3 regions of the Thalassospira sp. SN3W genome follow, and region 3 is predicted to be linked to each of the others. Evidence: riboswitches for the same ligand, from Rfam matches in the RefSeq annotation. Region 3 holds a riboswitch; each other region holds the start of a gene.

Region 1 (6,878 bases), 1.2 Mb from region 3:
CAAGGCCGTTCACCCCATCCCGCCACGATGCTTCACCACCGCCAGATAGCACCACCTGGAAAACCGGTGCATCGACAACATCAAACGGCCCATCTTTTCGTTCCACACCCGGAACGGAAAGAGAGAAGCCGGTGGTGTTCAGGATCAAATCCGCACGTGTTGACCCCAGCCATTCTTCAACCAAGGCCGCCGCAACCGGGTCTTTGAGGCTGGCAACAAAAACAGGCAATGGATTGAGGCTATTACCCAACAACTCCTCAACCAGCGCATCAATTACATCCAGATTACCAGCCTGAATTAATGCACGGTAGAAGATGATCGGAACAACAGCATGATTTTGTTTCCAATTCTGTTCAATTTCTTCGAGATTTGCGGTGATTTTCCCCGGCCAATAAAGGCCTGCCTTGACCAATGGTGCCGCCGGCTTCCAGTCCCAACTGACAGACGGGTTCAATTTTTCATATATAAGACGCAGTAAATGTTCAGCATTTCCCGGACCACCTTCGATCAGGTAACGCCAGATTTGCTGATACGTTGCACCCTTTACCGTCGATAACGACAACAGTTCCGCATCGGGTTGATCGTCACCTGGCAACAGTACCAACGGCACGTCGTTGCGACGGGCCAGTTCGACCAGCTGTTCGATCCCGTATTCCCAATATCCCCGCCCGCCCAGAATGCGCACGATGATGAATTTGGCATCGGTCAGAACATCCTCGACATAAAGATCGACCGACATGTTGTGACCCAGCTGCAATAGACTTGCCAATCGCAGCGACGGTGTCGCGTCGCCAAATGCTGAATGCAATCGCGCCTGCGCCCCGGCCAGACAGGCAAGCTCGGACTCTGCTGCCGACAGGATAACGACATCGCCCGGGCTTTGCCCCAGATCGACGGCTTCGCTTCCATCGGTAACAAGTCCAGGCTGGGCGGCAAGCAGATGCATCGGAAATGTCCGTTTCTTTTATCGTGTGCTGGTTCAAGATCATCCGCCCGCACAACGTTGTCGACCGGATGATCTTACAATTTCAAAACGTCACGATGCCTTGATTGCCGCTTCGATGGCACCGCGATCCAAGCCATGCAGGCCGATCACCACCAGTTCCGACCGGCGCGTTTCGGTTTCGGCCCACGGCCGGTCGAAATAACGCTGGAACCTCTCACCAACGCCCTGAACAACCTGGCGCATCGGCTTGCCGGGAATATCGAGAAAACCCTTGATCCGCAGGACATCGAACTGACGCACGACATCAATCAGGCGTTTTTCAAGCACGGCCGCATCGTCAACCGCGTCAAGTGACACGACAAAGCTTTCAAAATCGTCGTGGTCATGTTCGTGACCATCGTCATGATGTGAGGGGCGGCTATCAAGATCGTCTTCGGCCGCCGCTCCAAGTCCCAGCAAAACAGCATTTTCGACCTTCGAATGCGCGGTCGCGATGATCTTGACCGATGGGCGTTTCAGCTCGGCCCGGATATCTGCCTCGACCTTGGCAACTTCGGCAGCGCTCAGCAAATCGGTTTTGTTCAGAACCACCATATCGGCGCAATGAAGCTGCTCTTCAAACAGTTCCTCAAGCGGGCTTTCATGATCAAGATTATCATCCGCCTCGCGTTGGGCCTGAACCGCATAATGATCATGGGCAAACAACCCGTCGCGCAATGCCGCCCCGTCCAGAACAGCCACCACACCATCTACCGTGACCCGTGAACGGATTTCCGGCCAGTTGAACGCCTTGACCAACGGTTTTGGCAGTGCCAACCCTGATGTTTCGATAACGATATGATCAGGCGGCGTGTCGCGATCAATCAGGCCCTTGATGGTCGGCAGGAAATCATCGGCCACCGTGCAACAGATGCAACCGTTTGCAAGTTCGACAACGTCGTCCTCGGCACATCCCGAAATGCCACAACCATTTATCACTTCGCGGTCCACGCCCAGATCACCAAATTCGTTGATGATCAGCGCAATCCGCTTACCCCCGGCATTTTCCAGCATATTGCGGATCATCGTGGTTTTGCCTGCACCAAGAAAACCGGTGATCACTGTTGCCGGAATTTTTCCAAGCTGTGCCATATTCAATTACCCTTAAATCTATGAATTCTGATCTATTTAACCGACATCGGAATGCCCGCAACCACAAGCGTCACCTGATCGGCAAGCTCGGCAATCCGTTGATGCAATCGTCCGGCATGATCGCGAAAGCTGCGCGCCATGGCATTTTCCGGCACAATCCCGAAACCGACCTCGTTCGAAACCAGAAGAACTGGGATATCCAGCTCCGGCAAAAGGTCGCAAAGCCGGTCAAACTCGGCCTCGATATCGCGATCTTCCAGCATCAGATTGGTCAGCCAAAGCGTCAGGCAATCGACCAGTACCGGTTTGCTGCCGTCGCGATTGCAGGCAGACAGGACACCGAAAAGATCAAGCGGTTCCTCAATCGTTTGCCATATCTCGCCGCGCGATGATTTGTGAAGTTCGATGCGATTTGCCATTTCCTCGTCCCATGCCCGGCCGGTCGCGATATAAATACCGCCGCCTGCATGGTTGATCCGGTTTTCGGCAAACCGGCTTTTGCCCGATCTGGCACCGCCAAGGATCAGATGGATCCCGGCAAACTGGCTGTTATCAGCCATATTATGGGTCATAGCCGCCTTCCTTCGCTTTGACCTCCCACCGAGGCCGGATTGCGTTACCCCATATCCTTACGAACAGGGATACCGATGGCTGGTTTCCTGGCTGCGGGCATGAAAGCAATCCGCCTTCCCGGCATGTTGTCTGCAAATCAACATTACCGGTGGCTTGTGACATCACATCACCCGGATCACCCAACCCGTTACAGTTGCGGGGGCAGCACCGGCATCACACCGGTTTCCCATCACCAAACGGCAGCGCCGAACCTAGCAGCTTTACCCCCACGACCAAAGCCCAAACTCCGACCTAACCATAAGGTCAGTATTTGTAAGAATTGACTGCTTGTCGGCGGTTATTCTTTAGGAGAACATAATTTTGTCACGTTGGATCAGAGCCGACAAAAGCCGCCCGCGTGACCGCCGGACATTACAAAACAAACAAAGTCCGGATGCCGAAACCGCAAAGGGTTTCGGAAAAACTTCTTGGGGTTAATTGGAAATTTGCTGATCAAATGGCAATTCATGAACAAATTCAACGAATTCGGAATCTGAAATCAACAACCTGGCAGACCGTATCACGCGAAGACATGTGGCGCGGGCTGCTGGATAGATTGAGCTATAATGATCAATCCTTTCCCGAATTCCTGCAACATCATGCTGTAAATGGTGAAATATCATTGGCGCGTCGTGATGTTCGAAACATTTATGCCAGCCGTCCGACCTGTGGTGTTGTCGCGACCATCATTTGGTCGCATGCGCGTGGCATCCGCGTAAATGCGCTTTCTCTTCTGGTCCGTGACCTAACGAAACTCGTGGAATTGTTCGAAAATGACGATTTCGACGAAGATCAAATGTCACTGCTTCTGGGCCAGCCTGGGATATCCATCCCGACCGCCAGCAAAATGCTTTCAGCCTGTGGTAAGAAATACAAAGGCAAACCCGCCGCCATCATCGACGACACGATCATTCAGGTTATCGAAGCACCGGAATTTGCATCCGACTTTACGGAAATCAGCGAGCTTCGCGGCAAATCGCGCAGCCGGCCTATTCCCTACTACGAAGCCTATCTCGACGATGTCGCGTCAATCTGTGGCAGATACGATGTCTCTGCCGATATGGTAGATCGCTTTTTGTCGGAATATGCGCTTGTCGATGCGCAGGAAACCGATCAACGGAAATCCGCCTGAAAACTGATACCCTGTGTGGCATGTCATTCAAGCCCCACAGGGTATCGGCAGATGGGTACTGCCCAGCCCCCCCCCCTTTTATCAGTAACGCAGATTAACACCGGTCACCCGCCAGCCCGGCTGATCGACGCCGTTTATATGTTCGATCCGTGTCACGCCAAGCGTATCGATATGAAATGATAAAGCCGCCTCAAGCGACAGACCGAGCGCATTGGCAAGGGCCGCGCGCACCGTCCCACCGTGAATAACGGCGACAATATCACGCCCGGCCCAATATCTTGTCAGCCGGTCAAATATTGGCCCAACCCGTTCGACAACGTCGCTGAAACTTTCACCATTCGGAGGATGCTGGCGCGCGAAATCGGCCCAGAAACGGGTGGTTTCCCCTTTGGGCAGATCATTCCAGTGTTTCTTTTCCCATGCACCAAAATGCTGTTCGGCAAAGCCGGTTTCACGCGTCGGCAGGATGTTTTCATCCATCAGCTCAAGAAGTTTAAGCGCGGTATCAAGCGTGCGCGAAAGGTGGCTCGTAATCCAGACCGCGTCGTTTGGCAAATGGCGCGACAGGGCACGCAATGCCTTTTCATCGGTAAGATCAACCGGCATGTCGCTTCGGCCATAGACAAGCCGTTCCGGGTTGAGAACCGGCGCATGGCGAACAAGCCACCAACGGGTTGTCACTGCTTTGTCCATTCTTCCCCCAAGGAAAAATGCGGTCGAAAAATACGATCCGGGATTGGGCTCGGTTTTGAACGGTCCTTTTCATGATCTTATCATCAGGCAATCTGCAGTATCGCGATAAATGCAATACCGACAAGCAGTTCGGAGATGATTTGAGTCATGCCCAGCACATCGCCAGTATGGCCGCCAATCTGATACCGGGCGATCCATCCGACAACCGATGCCCCGACCATCATGGCAATCAGACACATGAACGCGGTCACCGCACCCGCAACAATCACCACCAGAACCAAGGCGATGGCAATACCCGCGCTCACCACTTTAATGTCGGGTCGCCCGGCACTTTTGCCAAGACCATCTTCACGCGCCGGATCAAACACATAGGTCACGATCGGCATCGCCGCACGCGATAGTGTCGCCATCACAATCAGGATGGCGGCCATGCTGCCACTTTCACCCGCAGCATCCAGAAGGGCGATGCGCATCGCTAGGCATAAAACAAGCGCAACAACACCATAAGTCCCGATCCGGCTGTCACGCATGATTTCAAGCTTGCGTTGACGGTCCAATCCACCGCCAAACCCGTCGGCACAATCGGCAATGCCATCCTCATGCATCGCCCCAGTCAACGCGATCAGGGTAAAAGTCGCGATAATGGCCGTAATCATGACATTGCCGGTCAGAATCTCGATGACGTAGGCCGCAATGATCGCAATCCCAGCCATGAATAACCCAACCAGCGGCCAGCACCAAACTGATCGTGCCATCGCATGCGCGCTGAAGTCACATGGAATGAAAACCGGTATCCGGCTTAGCAGGGCAAGAGCACGCCAAAAATCAGCAAGCATCCCCGTGGGGGGTGCTTCAGGCTGAGGTTCTGATTCAGATCCGGTTTCTGGCTTTTTGGCATCAACTTGATCATCATCAAGGTTTTGCAAATTCATTCCGGCTTGATTATGATCATTGTTCACGGGTGTGTTCCGATATTCGAACTGGCATTTTGCACGCAATCAGACTAATCATGGGCGCGACAGAAGCCAAGCAGAAGACGCTTTGCATCCTTGTCCGCCAGCCGGAGATTTTCCATGTTCGATCCCAAGCATCCCCCCCAAAGTCTTGATGAAATCCGCACCCTGATGGCCCAATTGCCCGGTGTCGATGCAGAGGCACAGGCAGCCGTAAGTACGCGCGAGCCACAATTGACCAAGCCCGCAGGCGCGCTCGGCAGGATGGAAGATATCAGCCTTTGGCTGGCCGGGTGGCAAGGAAATTCACGACCGAACATGACACGCCCGCGTGTCACGGTCTTTGCCGGAAGCCACGGCGTCTGTGCACAGGGTGTGTCGGCATTCCCGGTCGAGGTCAACCAGCAGATGGTTGAAAACTTCATCAATGGCGGTGCGGCAATCAACCAGATCTGCAAAACGGTTGACGCGGAACTGCGCGTGATGGAAGTCGCCCTTGAAATCCCGACCAACGATTTCTCGCAAGAACCCGCCATGGATGACGAAGGCTGCGCCGAAGCAATGGCCTTTGGCATGAGCGCCATCGAAAAGGGGATTGACCTTTTTGTGCCCGGTGAAATGGGGATCGGCAATACCACCTCGGCCGCCGCCATTGCCTATGCCCTGTTTGGCGGTGAAGCCACCGACTGGACCGGACGCGGCACCGGCATCGACGATGAAACGCTTAAACGCAAAACACGCGTGGTCGGGGATGCCATCATCCTGCACAAAAATCAGTTCCATGATGCATTCGACGTTCTGCGCTGTGTCGGCGGACGCGAAATTGCCGCGATGGCCGGTGCCATTCTGGCCGCGCGTTACCAACGGGTACCGGTTCTTCTTGATGGATATGTTTCCTGTGCAGCCGCGGCAATCCTTGGCACTCTTCGCAGCGATGCCCTTGACCATTGTCTGGTCGGGCATGTTTCGGCCGAACCGGGCCATAAACGACTGATCGAAAAGCTTGGAAAACAGGCGCTTCTCGATTTTGGCATGCGCCTTGGCGAAGGATCGGGTGCTGCCCTTGCCATTCCGCTATTGCGGGCATCGGCGGAATGCCACAACGGCATGGCAACCTTTGCCAAGGCAGGTGTCACAAGCCGCGACGCGTAATCGTTTTGATTTCGGAATTAAAAAGGTACCGGCCGTTTGCTGGCGTTATTTTTTGGTGCGCTCGCTCAGCAGATGCTCGACATGGCGACCCTGGAACATGGTGATATTGATCGAATGACCAAATTTGATCGCCCGCTCATCATCGCAGCGGCACATGATCACGCGCGTATCGCCTGATTGCGCCACAGCTTCGCGCATGGCGTTGCCGTGCTTTTCGTCCAGATTTTCCATTTCCGGGTCCCAGATCATCTTGATCATA
Region 2 (6,878 bases), 530 kb from region 3:
CATTCGATACCGTTCCTTGCGGGTTCTGCGCCGGGTTAGCCGGTGCAGCGGGGCTTTTAAAGCCTGAATGCTATTGTATGGGCTGGCGATACATCACCATTCCGGCGTGATACAGAACACTGTCCTCGAAATATCCGTCGGCGGTAAAACCGGTATCATCCCAGTAATCGATGTGATTGCCGGAAATTTCATAACGCCCCTGATAGGCAGACGGGCGATTGCCGCGCGCCTCGTCATAACGTCCGTTGGCCAGCAATTCCTGACGGATATTGCCATCAGCCGTGACCCACATGCCAACATAGGGATGCGGGTCGTTCGATGTGGTTCCGGACATGACGGTTTCCTCCTGTGCGGTGGCGGTGCTGGAAAACAGCATCAGAAGACTGGCGATAGAAGACGCAAACATATGACGTGCCATGTGGGCCTCCTTGGGCGTTACGGATCAATATGCCGATGCGGTCGGGCGCACGATGATCTCGTTGACATCGACGCTTTCGGGCTGGGCGATTGCGTAAAGCACCGACCATGCAATGGAAATCGGACTGAGTGCGGTTTTGCGCAGTTCACCGAGAAACCCTTTGGCATTGTCATCGGTAATGTCGTTGCCAAGTTCTGTTTCGGTAACGCCCGGCGAAATGGTGGTGACGCGGATATCGCGGCTTTCCTGACGCAGGCCATCGGAAATCGCCCAGACGGCATATTTCGTGGCGCAGTAAACGGCGGCAGTCGGGGATACCAGATGTGCGCCAATGGATGCGGTATTGATGATGTGGCCGCTACCCTGTTCCTTGAACAATGGCAGACCGGCGGCAATGCCATTCAGGACGCCGCGAATATTGACGTCGATCATCTTGTTCCACTCGTCAATTTTCAGTTCGGCAAGCGGCGACAGGGGCATGACACCGGCATTGTTGAAGATCACATCAACGCGGCCATAGGTGTTTTTGGCGAAATAGATCAGTGCTTCGACGTCGTCGGCATCGGTGACATCAACCGCGCGACATGTGGCGGTGCCGCCTTCGGCCTCGATTTCGGCGACGATGGAATGAAGCTTTGCCGTGCGTCGGGCCGCAAGAACGACCTTTGCACCGTTTTCGGCCAGAAGTTTTGCCGTGGCCTCGCCAATTCCGCTGCTGGCACCGGTAATGACGACAACCTTGTTTTCAACATTGCTGGACATAAGCGACATGACATCCTCCTTGTCTGGATCATGGCGCTTACTGTGATTGCAAATGGTTGCCTGATGAATACACAGAACTCTTGATCAATTGCCTGATTCTCCAGGCAGGGTGAAAACCGCTTTTCAGGATGGTTCTGGTTGCTATAGTTCATATTAGAGAAACAAAGGAGTTTGGTGATGCCTGTGTTTGAAGAGATGTCTGAACTGATTGACAGATACTGCGAAGGCGAAGGTGTTGCCGAGACGCCGGTGAAGGCGGTGCATCTGTATCGTGCGACCGGGCCGTCGATGAAAGTTCCGACAATCTACAAGCCATGCCTTTGCATTATCGCGTCAGGTGCCAAAGAGGTCACTCTGGGCGAGGCGGTTTTCAGTTATGCGCCCGGAAAGTATCTGGTGGCGTCGGTCGACCTGCCGATTGTCGGCTGTGTGACAAATGCCAGTGCAGCACTTCCGTATCGCAGTTTGTCGATTGAACTGGATGGTCAGATGTTGGGCGATCTTGTCACCCAGATTGATCTTCAGGTCGGCTCGGCATCCGAAAGCGATTGCGGGCTTCATGTCGATAACGCCAGCGATACCTTGCTGGATGCCGTGATGCGCCTGTTGCGCCTGTGTGATGAGAAAGACGATATTTCGGTGATGGCACCGATGCTTCTGCGCGAAGTGCATTATCGCCTTCTGCGCGGCCTTCAGGGGGCCAGGATTGCGCAAATCGGCATGGGCGGCAGCAACATGCAGCGCATTTCCAAGATCATCCGGCTTATGAAGGACGATTTTGCCGCACCGCTTCGGGTCGATGATCTGGCGGCACAGGCGAATATGAGTCCGTCTTCCTTCCATCATCATTTCAAACAGGTAACCTCCATGAGCCCGCTTCAGTATCAGAAACGCCTTCGCCTGACGATGGCGCGCCAGATGATGCTGACCGAAATGAAGGATGCGGCAACCGCGGCCTATGAAGTCGGATATGAAAGCGCATCACAGTTCAGCCGTGAATATGCCCGCATGTTTGGCGCGCCACCGATGCGCGATGTCTCGGCGATCCTTGGGCGGCTGGGCGGCGATGGCACGGCGGCGGCGAACGCCTATTGAAAATTGTAATCATTGCGATTTATTCGCAATTGGCTTGACCGGCCTTCGTGACTATGTGACACCGATAGATGTCAGTATCCGATAAGGATAAAGGGAATTCGAAGCCGTCCGTGAAGACGGTTAACCGAAGCTGCCCCCGCAACTGTAGGCGGTGAGTGTTTCCTTCTGAAAGCCACTGGGATATTTCCCGGGAAGGCAGGAAAACACAACGACCCGCGAGCCAGGAGACCTGCTGACATGAATACGACGGACCGGGCGGGGTGCCCCGGAGGATGTCGGTATATGTCACCGTTCCGGGCGGGCTGAAAGCCATTGGACCGCCCTTGGATCCCGGCATTTCCCGCCATTTTTCAGCACTTTAGCCAGTCCCTTGACCATAGTAACTTTGATGTTATGTTATAACATAACATTTATTGGTTTGGTATGTCCGGTCGGGAAATGAAATTCCCGATCAGCATATCCATGAAAGGACGCAAAGTGATTGAACTGAACAAAAAGGTTTTTGCAGTCGGGGTGTTTGCTGCAGGACTGGCTTCTTTCGCACAATACGCATCTGCCACGGAATATCCGCTTACATTGGAAAATTGTGGTCGAACCCTGACCTTTGATCAGGCTCCGAACCGTGCCGTATCGCTTGGCCAAAGCAGCACTGAACTGCTTTATCTTCTGGGACTGGCGGACAGGGTGGTCGGAACGGCCGTATGGCTTGGCCCGGTGCAGGAACAGTTTCGCGACGTCAACGCCACCATTCCGCGGCTTGCCGACAACGATCCCAGCTTTGAAAGTGTGGTCGGCCAGAAACCCGATTTGGTCACAACCCAGTTCCAATGGCATATCGGCCCGAATGGCAAGGTCGGAACGATTGACCAGTTTGCTGAACTTTCAATCCCGGTCTATACCGCACCAGCCGATTGCGTCGGTAAGGACAACACCACGGGCGGTGACGGAACGCGGATTGATGCCTTTTCGATGGATCAGATCTATCAGGGGATAGCCGACCTTTCGAAAATCTTCGATGTCGAGGAACGCGGCGCAGATCTGATTGCCGATTTCAAAGCCCGCGAACAGGCTGCGCGCGAAAAAGTCGCCGCCGTGAATGGCAAGGGAATTTCGGCACTGTTCTGGTTCTCCAGTGCTGAAATCGATGTTGATCCGTTTGTTGCCGGGCAGAAAGGCGCACCGGCCTATGTCATGTCGATCCTTGGTGTGGAGAATGTCATCGACAGTGATGATGAATGGCCCACAGCCGGGTGGGAAACCATCGTACGGACCAATCCCGATATCATTGTGATTGGCAAAATGGATCGTCGTCGTTTTCCGGCCGATGACTGGGAACTTAAAATGCAGTTCCTGAAATCCGATCCGGTAACCCGTCAGATGAATGCGGTCAAAAGCGGAAATATCGTCGTCATGGATGCCCAGTCGATGAACCCGACCATGCGGACAATCGACGGCATTGAAACGCTGGCCAAGGCAATCGAGGCGTTCGAGGCAACCCAGTGATCGGGCCAATGATCGGGAATATCATTTCCAGCCCTGTTTTCATCAAACGCATCAGCGTGGCATTTGCCGCGCTGATGTTGCTGGCAGCGGTTCTGGCGGTTGCCGCATCGGTGGGCGAAACAGCGATCCCGGTGGGCACGGTGATCAATACGATTGCCAATCATTTGTGGGATGCCGGGTATCCGGTGGATGCGATTGATGCCGGTATAATCTGGAACTATCGGCTGAGCCGCGCCATCGTTGCCGCAAGTTGCGGGGCGGCCTTGGCCGTTTCCGGTGCGGTCCTGCAGGCGCTTTTGCGCAACAGTCTTGCCGATCCCTATCTGCTCGGCATTTCGGCCGGGGCATCGACCGGTGCGGTCAGCATCGTGATCCTAGGTCTTGGGGCCGGGATGCTTTCGCTGTCACTTGGTGCATTTATCGGCGCAGTGGCGGCATTCGCCTTTGTGACCCTTCTGGCGTTACAGGCCGGGCGCGGTACGGGTGCGATCATTCTGGCCGGGATTGCCGGATCGCAGATGTTCAATGCCCTGACATCCTTCATTGTCACCAAATCGGCTAGTGCCGAGCAGGCGCGCGGCATCATGTTCTGGCTTCTGGGCAATCTTAGCGGCGTGCGCTGGCCCGATGTGTGGCTGGCTTTACCCGTGGCTCTTGTCGGGCTTGTCGTGTGTCTTTGGCATGCACGCGCACTTGATGCCTTTACATTTGGTAGGGAATCCGCCGCATCGCTTGGTGTTCCGGTCAGGCGGGTTTATGCGATCCTGATTGCCGCAGCCGCGATGATGACCGCGGTAATGGTCAGTATCGTTGGTTCCATCGGCTTTGTCGGGCTCGTGATCCCGCATGCGGCGCGCTTTTTTGTCGGAACGCGCCATGGGCTGCTATTACCGCTATCGGCATTGATTGGCGCACTGTTTCTGGTCTGTGCCGATGTCATCTCACGCGTGATCGTTCCGGGGCAGGTTTTGCCAATCGGGGTGATCACTGCCCTTGTCGGGGCCCCGGCCTTTGCCCTGATCCTGTGTCACGGAAGGATTTTGCGATGACCCTGGAACTGCGCGATATCGTCTGGTCTGCCGGTTTTCGCAAGATCATCAAAAATGTCTCCCTCCGGGTTGAACCGGGCGAGTTCCTTGGCCTGATCGGGCCGAATGGATCGGGCAAAACAAGTTTGATGTCGGTTTTGGCCGGTATTCGTCCACCTGATCAGGGGCGTGCAATACTGGCAGGGCAGGACATGAAAAAGCATGGCCGTCGCAAACTGGCCCGGCAGATCGGCTTTGTCGAACAGCAGGCCGACACCACCGACCGCCTGACCGCGCGCGAGGCGGTGGCACTGGGACGCACACCTTATCTCAGCATGCTGTCGCCTTGGTCGGAACGCGACGATGCGATTGTGGAACGTGCGCTCGGCGATGTCGACATGACCCATCTGGCTGACCGGTTCTGGCATACGCTTTCGGGCGGTGAGAAGCAGCGGGTTCATATCGCGCGCGCGCTGGCGCAGGAACCAAAATTCCTTCTGCTGGACGAGCCGACAAACCATCTGGATATCCGTCATCAGCTTGGATTGCTGGAGCTGGTGCGTGAATTGTCGGTTACCGTGGTGGCGGCCCTGCACGATCTGAACCATGCCGCGATGTATTGCGACCGGATTGCCATGATGCGTGACGGGGAACTGGTGGGGATCGGCAGTCCTGCCGATATTCTGACGACCCAAAATCTGCGCGATGTGTTCGGTGTCGAGGCCACCATCGAACATGGCCCGAACGGGCAATGCGCGGTGCGCTATCACGCAGGCATGAAAAAAGACCGGGCTGCATGACCCGGTCTTTTCCAAGTTGAATGTTTATTTCTGCTCGCGGGCAATCGCGCGCCAGCCGATATCACGACGGCAAAAACCACCCGGCCAGTTAATGGCATCAACCGCCTGATAGGCGCGTTTCTGTGCCTCGGTCACCGACGTGCCGCGTGCGGTAACGCCAAGAACGCGCCCCCCCGTCGCGGTCAGTTTGTCACCATCCATTTTCGTGCCCGCATGCAGGACCTTGACCTTGTCCATCGCATCCGCATCGGCCACGTTTCTGATCTCGGTGCCTTTGTCGTAGCTGCCCGGATACCCCTTGGCGGCCATGACAACGACCATGGCGGTTTCGTCATGCCATTCGGGTTTGACGGTATCGAGTTTGCCGGTGGCCGCCCCATCAAGGATATCAAGCACATCCGATTTCAGGCGCGTCATCAGAACCTGGCATTCCGGGTCGCCAAAACGGATGTTGTATTCGATCAGTTTCGGGTTGCCGGCATCGTCAATCATCAGACCGGCAAACAGGACGCCCTTGAACGGATGGCCTTCGGCGGCCATGCCCTTGACGGTCGGAACAATGATCTGTTCCATGACCTTGTCTTCAACCGATTTGGTAAAGACCGGGGCCGGGGAATAGGCCCCCATACCACCGGTATTCGGGCCGGTATCGCCTTCGCCAACGGCCTTGTGATCCTGTGCTGCAATCAGCGGAATGACGTTTTCACCGTCACAAACCGCAAAGAAGGATGCTTCTTCGCCGGTCATGAATTCCTCGATCACCAGCTCCGCACCGGCATCGCCGAATTTGCCACCGACCATGCATTCGTCAATTGCGGCAAGGGCTTCGTCAACTGTCTGGCAGATCGTCACACCCTTGCCCGCGGCAAGGCCGTCGGTCTTAACGACAATCGGCGCACCGTGCTTTTCAACAAAGGCGCGGGCATCGTCGGGCGTGGTGAAACGGCCATAGGCCGCAGACGGGACGCCAAACTTTGCCACCATGTCCTTCATGAAACCCTTGGAGCCTTCAAGCTGTGCGGCGGCCTTGGAACAGCCAAACGATTTGATGCCAGCCGCATCCAGCGCATCGACAAGGCCCGCGACCAGCGGGGCCTCGGGGCCGACAACAACCAGATCAACCGCATTGTCGGCGGCAAATTTTACAAGGCCATCAATGTCGCTATCGGAAATGGCGACACATTCTGCTGAATCGGCAATCCCGGCATTGCCCTGCGCACACCAAAGCTTGGTCAGTCGCGGGCTTTTGGCAATTGCCCAGCACAATGCATG
Region 3 (6,878 bases):
GCAGACAAAAAAATGCAGCCGGGGCGGTTGAAACGCCCGGCTGCAGAAGGAATGGCGGGGAGGGGAGGAAAACCCGCCAGGGAAGAGAGGGAGACGAAAAAGTCTGGCTGCTTCCAGCGCGGCGTCGTTAATGCCGTTTGGAAGAGATCATCGCGTCCCACGCACCTTGCAAACGTTGTTTGGCTTCACGAAAACGCTGCAGGGATTCTTGCGGGATATCACCGCTATGATCTTTGATCTCGCTCCAGGCGGCATCCATGTCATCCCACGCCTGAACAACCTCGCTTGGCAATTGTTCAAGCCCGGCTTCGGATTCCTTGCAATGGGCTGTAAGGCCGAATTCCCAATCCTTGAATTCCTGATGGAGCTTGGCATGCTCCGGAAGGGGACGGGCTGTCATGGGAGCCTCCTTTTGCTTTTCCAGACAGTTTCAATCTGGCGCGTAATCATGTCATCGATTTGCAATGAAAAGGCGATTTTGGGGCATTCTCTATAAAGGGCATAAAACCGGCAATTTACCTGCCAATCATATCGTTCCATGCTTTTTCAAGATTTGCGGTCGCCTTGTGGAACTGCTCTGCGGTGGCGTTGCTTGCGGCATCGCCTTCGGCCTTAAGCTTTTCCCACGCCTCATTCATCTCGTTATAGGGGCCGGTTACCTCTTTGGGCAGGTTGCCGACCTGCATCTCGTTTTTCGCGCAGTAACCGGCAACATTCCGTTCCCAGCTGTCGTGGGACTGACGCAGATTAAAAATGTCGAGTGCTGTTTGCTCTTGCATCGGTGTGTCTCCTTGTTCTGGTGGGCACTTTCGACGATGTGTCATACCTGTAACGTTCCCTGCGTGGCGGAGTTCCATGCACGCAAACATCAAGTCCCCTTGCCAAGCGATGCAGGGCGTGGAAAATAGTGGCATGTCACAAAGCAAAGCAAAATCCCGTAAAGTCGAAATCACACCGGCCCGCCCGGTCGTGGTCAGCGCCAATAATGATGGTGACGGTTGTCAGGAATGCGATACTGCCGCACGCCTTGGACTTTCCACCGAACAGGGGGAAGCCGTAACGCGTGATGCGTCGCGCGCCACCGGTCATAACCTGTCGCTGCCCGATATCGAGGCAGCAGCGAAAATCTTTGCGCTTTTGGGGGATGCCGGGCGGTTGCAGCTTGTTCTGCGCTGCATGGAAAAACCGCAAACCGTTGGCGAACTGGCCGAGGCATCGGGCATGTCGCAGTCGCTTACCAGCCATCATCTGCGTCAGTTGCGCGATCAGCGCATTCTGGCCTCCGAGCGCAACGGGCGTCATATCTTCTATCAGATTGATGACGAACATATTTCCCGTGTTGTTCGAGATGTCTTTGCCCACGTCACACACGACTAAGCCACCCCCGCACTGATCTTTGCGGGCATTCCAGTCGCAGATCGACAATCGGGCGAATATGTTCGTCGAATGATCACCCGGCCTGCGTGGTTTTCACATTGCACTTGCGCAAAATTACCGTCATAAACGAATGGCTTGGTTTTTCCCGCTCTGCTCGGGGTTGGGAAACGAAGAGGGAATTTGGAAAGCCGTCTGTTTGACGGTCAAAGCCAAAGCCGCCCCCGCGACTGTATGCGACGAGTGCCCGCCATCATACCACTTGCGAAAGCAGGGAAGGTCGGCGACGCATGAAGACCCGCAAGCCAGGAGACCTGCCAGGCATGGACCCGAACCGACTGTCGGGTGTGACAGCAAAGGAGATTTCTATGACCACGCAGACCGCGGCATTTGCCGTTTCGAAAAAATCCGTTCTTCTGCCGATCCTTGCCTGTGCCGTTTTCGGCATGGCGATTGTCTTTGTGACCGGCCACGTTCAGGCGGACCTGCTTCATGACGCGGCACACGATGTGCGCCACGCGACCGGCTTTCCCTGCCACTAAGTCATGTTCACACGCATAGTAACCAGCGCGTTGTTCGCTGGTGCTGCAGCGGGGCTTATTGCGGCCCTGCTACAGCTGTATTTTGTGCAGCCCGTTTTGCTGCATGCGGAGCTGTATGAAACCGGTGCCCTTGTGCATTTCGGCGGTGACGCGGTTAGCGCGCATCAGGATGTCGGTGGGATTGATCCGCTGCGTGACGGGCTAAGCATCCTGTTCACCATGCTGGTCTATACCGGCTATGCACTGATCCTGATCGCGGCCATGGCCTTTGCCGAAAATCGTGGTCATGTGGTGACTGCGCGCAGTGGCATCATCTGGGGCATTGCAGGGTTTGTCATCGTGCATTTTGCGCCGGGCTTCACCTTGGCGCCAGAGGTGCCCGGTGTTGCTGCGGCCGATGTCTATGAACGGCAAATCTGGTGGTTTGCGACGGTGGCAACCGCGGCACTTGCGGTTTGGCTGATCGCCTTTGGCCGGAACTGGCTGGCGTGGGGGGCGGCGGTTGTTCTGCTTCTGGCGCCGCATGTTATCGGTGCGCCGGAACCCGATCAGTTCAGCGGTCCCGTGCCGACCGAACTCGGGGCGCTGTTTGCTGCGCGTGCCTTTGGTATCGGGGCGGTAGCCTGGGTGTTGACCGGGCTGTTTGCCGGGCATTTCTGGCGGCGTGAAGCCGACCGGGAAGCGTAAAACGCAATCACATTGATCAGGCGCGGTATATTCCGCGCCTGTTTTCTTTCATTGATTTGTCTGGATAAACGAAATGCCACGTTCACTTGCTCTTTTCGGGATCGGGCTTGTTTTTGGCGGCGGGATTGGCTTTCTGGTGGCGGCGGGCAATGGCATCACCCTTGATGGCCATGACCATTCCGATCCGCGCGCGCATGGGGAAAGTGCCCATGGTGATACGCATGACACGATGAATGTCAACGGTGCCCATGCCAGCCATGATGCCGTCATTTCACTGCCCGATGCCGTCGATGCGCCAAGCCTTGATGTTGCCATTGCGCCCGATCCGGTCAGTGGCTGGAACCTGCATCTCTTGGTGCAGAATTTCCGTTTTGCCCCCGAACATGCCAGCAGTCCCCATATCCCGGGCGAGGGGCATGCTCATGTCTATGTTAACGGCACCAAGATCGCCCGCCTGTATGGCCCGTGGCTTCATATCGCAGACCTTCCAGCGGGCGATAATGAGGTTATCGTGACCCTTACGGCCAATGACCATAGCCAGCTTGCCGTTGGCGATAAGCCACTGCGTCAGGTCATGACTGTTTCGGTTGCGCCATAATCACAGGGCCGGGATACGGGCCTTAAGGCAAAATCGAAGACGTCCGCAGCCGCGTGCGTCTTCGATCCATCCATCCGGGGCGTTCAGATATTCCCGGCAGGTGGCAATGATATCGTCAATATCACGATGTGCCGATAATCCGGCAAAAAGATAACTTGCCCGCCCGGTTCCCTGAAGTGCAACCGATGTCGGGTCGCTGCATGATCCCATGCAGTCAACCTGCGTGATTTCAAACGTTTCGGGCAATTCCGCCTGATCAAGTGCCGTGCCTAACTGCCGCACAAAACCATCCGCATCGACAAAATCCATCTTTGGGTCCGGATCAGCATCAGGTGCTGGTTGGCAGGTTTTGCAAATGACAATACGAGGCATGCGGCGGTTGGCCTTGGTTCTTAAATCGGGTGGTCACTATGGTCGCAGTGCCGGCGTAATTCATCAACTTTTTCGGGGCGTCTGGCATTGTGTGTGATAATATTCAAATCATGGTTTGAATGTTCTTGACTCGCTAACATATGAATTGTTATTTGAATATAATACATGAATATAAATTTGAATGTTGGCGAGGTCCAGAATGTCCGTCATCGTAAAATGGGATCAGTTCCCGGCCATTGGAAATTGTGAAAGCTGCAAGTCATCGCTGATTGCGTCGCTCAACGTTGCTGTGCCCGGGCAAAGCTTTGTTGCCGCCGCCGATGGCTTGCACGCGCAATCCGAACTGAGTGTCGAGGACCAGGGCACTGTTGATGATGTGCTGGCCCGTCATCGTGACGGCATTTCGCATCACCAGTGGGCCGTATCGGGCATGGATTGCGGGTCCTGTGTGGCGAAAATCGAAACCGCGCTTTCCAAACGTGATGGCGTGCAATGTGTAGATGTGTCGATGATGCGTGAAACGGTCACGTTGGGCCTTCGCAATGATAGTGCCGAAACGCGTTCCGATATCAGCACCATGCTGACCAAATTGGGTTATCCGGCAAAGGAAAAGGTAATTCCGGGGGCGGGGAAATCATCCGAAGCCGCTTGCTGCGCTGGCGGTTCCTGTGGTTCTGCCAATCCGGCTGCGACGGATAATGCCGCGTCGCAAGATACCGATGCCAATGACAAATCCCTGCTGCGCAAACTGGCCCCCTGGCCGGAAGCCGGGGACGAAATTGCATGGGCAGCGATCTGGCTGGTTCTAGGCGGATTGGTCGGCTGGCTGGTTCCGGCCACCGATGCTTATGCCATGTCCATTGCCTCGATCATCGCGGCATTGCCGGTGATGAGAACAGCGTTCCGTCTGGCGGCAAGCGGCGCATTCTTTTCCATCGAACTATTGATGAGTGTCGCGGTTCTTGGCGCGGTTGCAATCGGCGAAAGTCTTGAAGCCGGTATGGTCGTCCTGCTGTTTGCGATTGGCGAAAGCCTTGAAGGCATTGCCGCGGGGCGGGCGCGCAGCGGGGTTAAATCGCTGATGAAACTGGCCCCGGAGACCGCGCGGCGGGTTTCACCATCTGGTGGCGGCTTTGATACGGTTGCACCCTCGGCGCTTACGCTTGACGACATCGTTGAAGTCCGCCCCGGCGAACGCATCCCGGCGGATGGTATCCTGACTGTCGGCTCGGCTGAAATCGATAACAGCCACCTGACCGGGGAATCCGTTCCGGTTACCTCCGAACCGGGGGGCGAGGTTTTTGCCGGTGCCATTGTTACCGACCGACCGGTGCACCTGCGTGTGGCCCGGGTGGCCGGGCAAACCATGCTGGATCGCGTGATCGAGCTGGTCGAACAAAGCGAAAAGCACAAGGCACCGGTCGAGCGCTTCGTTGCCAAATTCGCTCGTATCTATACGCCAATCATCATGGCGCTTGCGGCCCTTACGGTCGTTGTTCCACCGGTTCTGTTCGGGCAAGGCTGGGAAGAATGGATCTATCGCGGGCTGGCCCTGCTTCTGATCGGCTGCCCCTGTGCCTTGGTGATCTCCACACCGGCGGCGGTGACATCGGCCCTTGCCCGTGCATCCAGGATCGGCCTGCTGGTCAAGGGTGGTGCAGCACTTGAGGCCATCGGGGCCGTACGCACCATGGCGTTTGATAAAACTGGCACGCTGACCGAAGGCAAGCCGAAGCTGACGGCAATGATGTCGGTGGATGATATGGACGAGGATCGGCTGCTTGCCATTGCCGCCGCCCTTGAAACCGTGACCTCCCACCCGCTGGCAAAGGCGGTGGTCAATGCGGCGACGGACAACAAACTTGATCTGCCGGAAATCACCGATGCGCGAACCATCGCCGGTGCCGGGGTCGAAGCCCGGATTGATGGCACGCTTTATCGTGTCGGGGCGGCCAAACGCCTTGATATCAAAACGGCTGCAAAAGTTGCCGACTGGCTAGCCGCACAGGAAGACGCCGGTAGCACGGCCGTTGTCGTCCTGCGTGATGGCGATGTCATTGGCGCGCTTGCGTTGCACGATACCGCACGCGCCGATGCAAAGGATGCACTTGGCAAACTGAACGCCTTGGGTATCAGTCCCGTGATGCTGACCGGCGATGCCGAACGTGTCGCCAAACGTATGGCTGGTGAACTTGGCATTGATTACCGGGCGCAGCTTCTGCCCGAAGACAAGCTGAACGTGCTGGCCGAATTGCGCAATGATCCGGCGCGAAAGGGGCCGATTGCCATGGTGGGTGACGGCATCAATGATGCCCCGGCGCTGAAATCGGCCGATGTTGGCATCGCAATTGGCGGGGGTACGGATATTGCGCTTGAGGCCGCCGATGCGGTGGCGGTCAAGGACCGGCTTTCGGATGTTGTCAATCTGGTGAAGCTGTCCCGCAGTACACGTCGCGTGATCCGCGAAAATATCGCGCTGGCACTGGGGCTCAAGGCTGTCTTTCTGGTCACCAGTATCACCGGTCTGACGGGACTTTGGCTTGCGGTGATGGCCGATACCGGCGCAACCGTTCTGGTGACGCTTAACAGTCTTCGTCTGCTGATCGCGCTGCGCAACCGCTGATCCCTCAGCCGGGCAAGCTACTCCAGAAAATTATCGAAAGTCGGCCGCTATTGCATCTCGTGATAGCGGCCGAATTCTTTTTTGCTACCTCGCGCGCTGCGACTCCCGATCTTCTCCGTGTTCTTGTTCACCGTTTCGCGCAGAAATACTCGGATAACGGCCTGCTCTGACGGGATGCACAGGTCATCACTTCCGTGAAAATCCGCTCATCAGACCGGCCGGGTGCCGAGGTCACTACATTTCGAAAGCCAAGGAAAACTGCGGGTTTCGCAAAAGCGAATTGACATGGCTAGATTTTGGTTTCAAGTTAAATCCGTAATAACGATATTAATTCCGGTATAACGGAATTAACCGGGACTCATCAAAAACGGTTGGCTCTTTTCATCAGCGGAGACAAACATGACCTTCTTAAAAACAATCGCAGTCGCGGCGCTTATGACCGCAACTGCCGGATCGGCCATTGCACAGGAAGCCAGCAAGCTTCAGCAGGTCCTTGATCGCGGTCACCTGATCTTGGGGACCGGCTCGACCAACCCGCCATGGCACTTCATTGACTCGGATAACAAGCTCAAGGGATTTGACGTTGATATGGGCCGCCTTGTCGCCAAGGCCCTGTTTGGCGATCCCGATAAAATCGAATATGTCCAGCAGTCCGGCGATGCCCGCATCCCGAACCTTGTGA

Evidence for each region. A riboswitch is a leader RNA that binds a small molecule or an ion and turns the genes downstream of it on or off. The one in region 3 is predicted to bind cobalamin.
Region 1: it holds a riboswitch for cobalamin, as region 3 does, so the genes downstream of both, cobU (bifunctional adenosylcobinamide kinase/adenosylcobinamide-phosphate guanylyltransferase) here and P8T57_RS15035 (CbtB domain-containing protein) in region 3, are expected to answer to the same signal.
Region 2: it holds a riboswitch for cobalamin, as region 3 does, so the genes downstream of both, P8T57_RS12505 (ABC transporter substrate-binding protein) here and P8T57_RS15035 (CbtB domain-containing protein) in region 3, are expected to answer to the same signal.

What each region holds. Positions count from the first base shown of each region.
Region 1 is NZ_CP121124.1:2,115,195-2,122,072, reverse strand. It holds gene cobN (cobaltochelatase subunit CobN) at 1-946, opposite strand, end outside; gene cobW (cobalamin biosynthesis protein CobW) at 1,037-2,077, opposite strand; gene cobU (bifunctional adenosylcobinamide kinase/adenosylcobinamide-phosphate guanylyltransferase) at 2,110-2,649, opposite strand; cobalamin riboswitch at 2,709-2,933, opposite strand; gene P8T57_RS09500 (hypothetical protein) at 3,246-3,821, shown strand; gene P8T57_RS09495 (histidine phosphatase family protein) at 3,903-4,514, opposite strand; gene cobS (adenosylcobinamide-GDP ribazoletransferase) at 4,598-5,350, opposite strand; gene cobT (nicotinate-nucleotide--dimethylbenzimidazole phosphoribosyltransferase) at 5,588-6,619, shown strand; gene P8T57_RS09480 (hypothetical protein) at 6,665-6,878, opposite strand, start outside.
Region 2 is NZ_CP121124.1:2,779,533-2,786,410, forward strand. It holds gene P8T57_RS12490 (Atu4866 domain-containing protein) at 71-418, opposite strand; gene P8T57_RS12495 (SDR family oxidoreductase) at 443-1,189, opposite strand; gene P8T57_RS12500 (AraC family transcriptional regulator) at 1,358-2,275, shown strand; cobalamin riboswitch at 2,331-2,527, shown strand; gene P8T57_RS12505 (ABC transporter substrate-binding protein) at 2,738-3,778, shown strand; gene P8T57_RS12510 (iron ABC transporter permease) at 3,787-4,827, shown strand; gene P8T57_RS12515 (ABC transporter ATP-binding protein) at 4,824-5,606, shown strand; gene purD (phosphoribosylamine--glycine ligase) at 5,631-6,878, opposite strand, start outside.
Region 3 is NZ_CP121124.1:3,310,318-3,317,195, forward strand. It holds gene P8T57_RS15020 (hypothetical protein) at 128-400, opposite strand; gene P8T57_RS15025 (hypothetical protein) at 516-779, opposite strand; gene P8T57_RS15030 (metalloregulator ArsR/SmtB family transcription factor) at 913-1,377, shown strand; cobalamin riboswitch at 1,497-1,711, shown strand; gene P8T57_RS15035 (CbtB domain-containing protein) at 1,743-1,916, shown strand; gene P8T57_RS15040 (CbtA family protein) at 1,920-2,603, shown strand; gene P8T57_RS15045 (hypothetical protein) at 2,677-3,201, shown strand; gene P8T57_RS15050 (DUF1636 domain-containing protein) at 3,202-3,573, opposite strand; gene P8T57_RS15055 (heavy metal translocating P-type ATPase) at 3,773-6,196, shown strand; gene P8T57_RS15060 (transporter substrate-binding domain-containing protein) at 6,596-6,878, shown strand, end outside.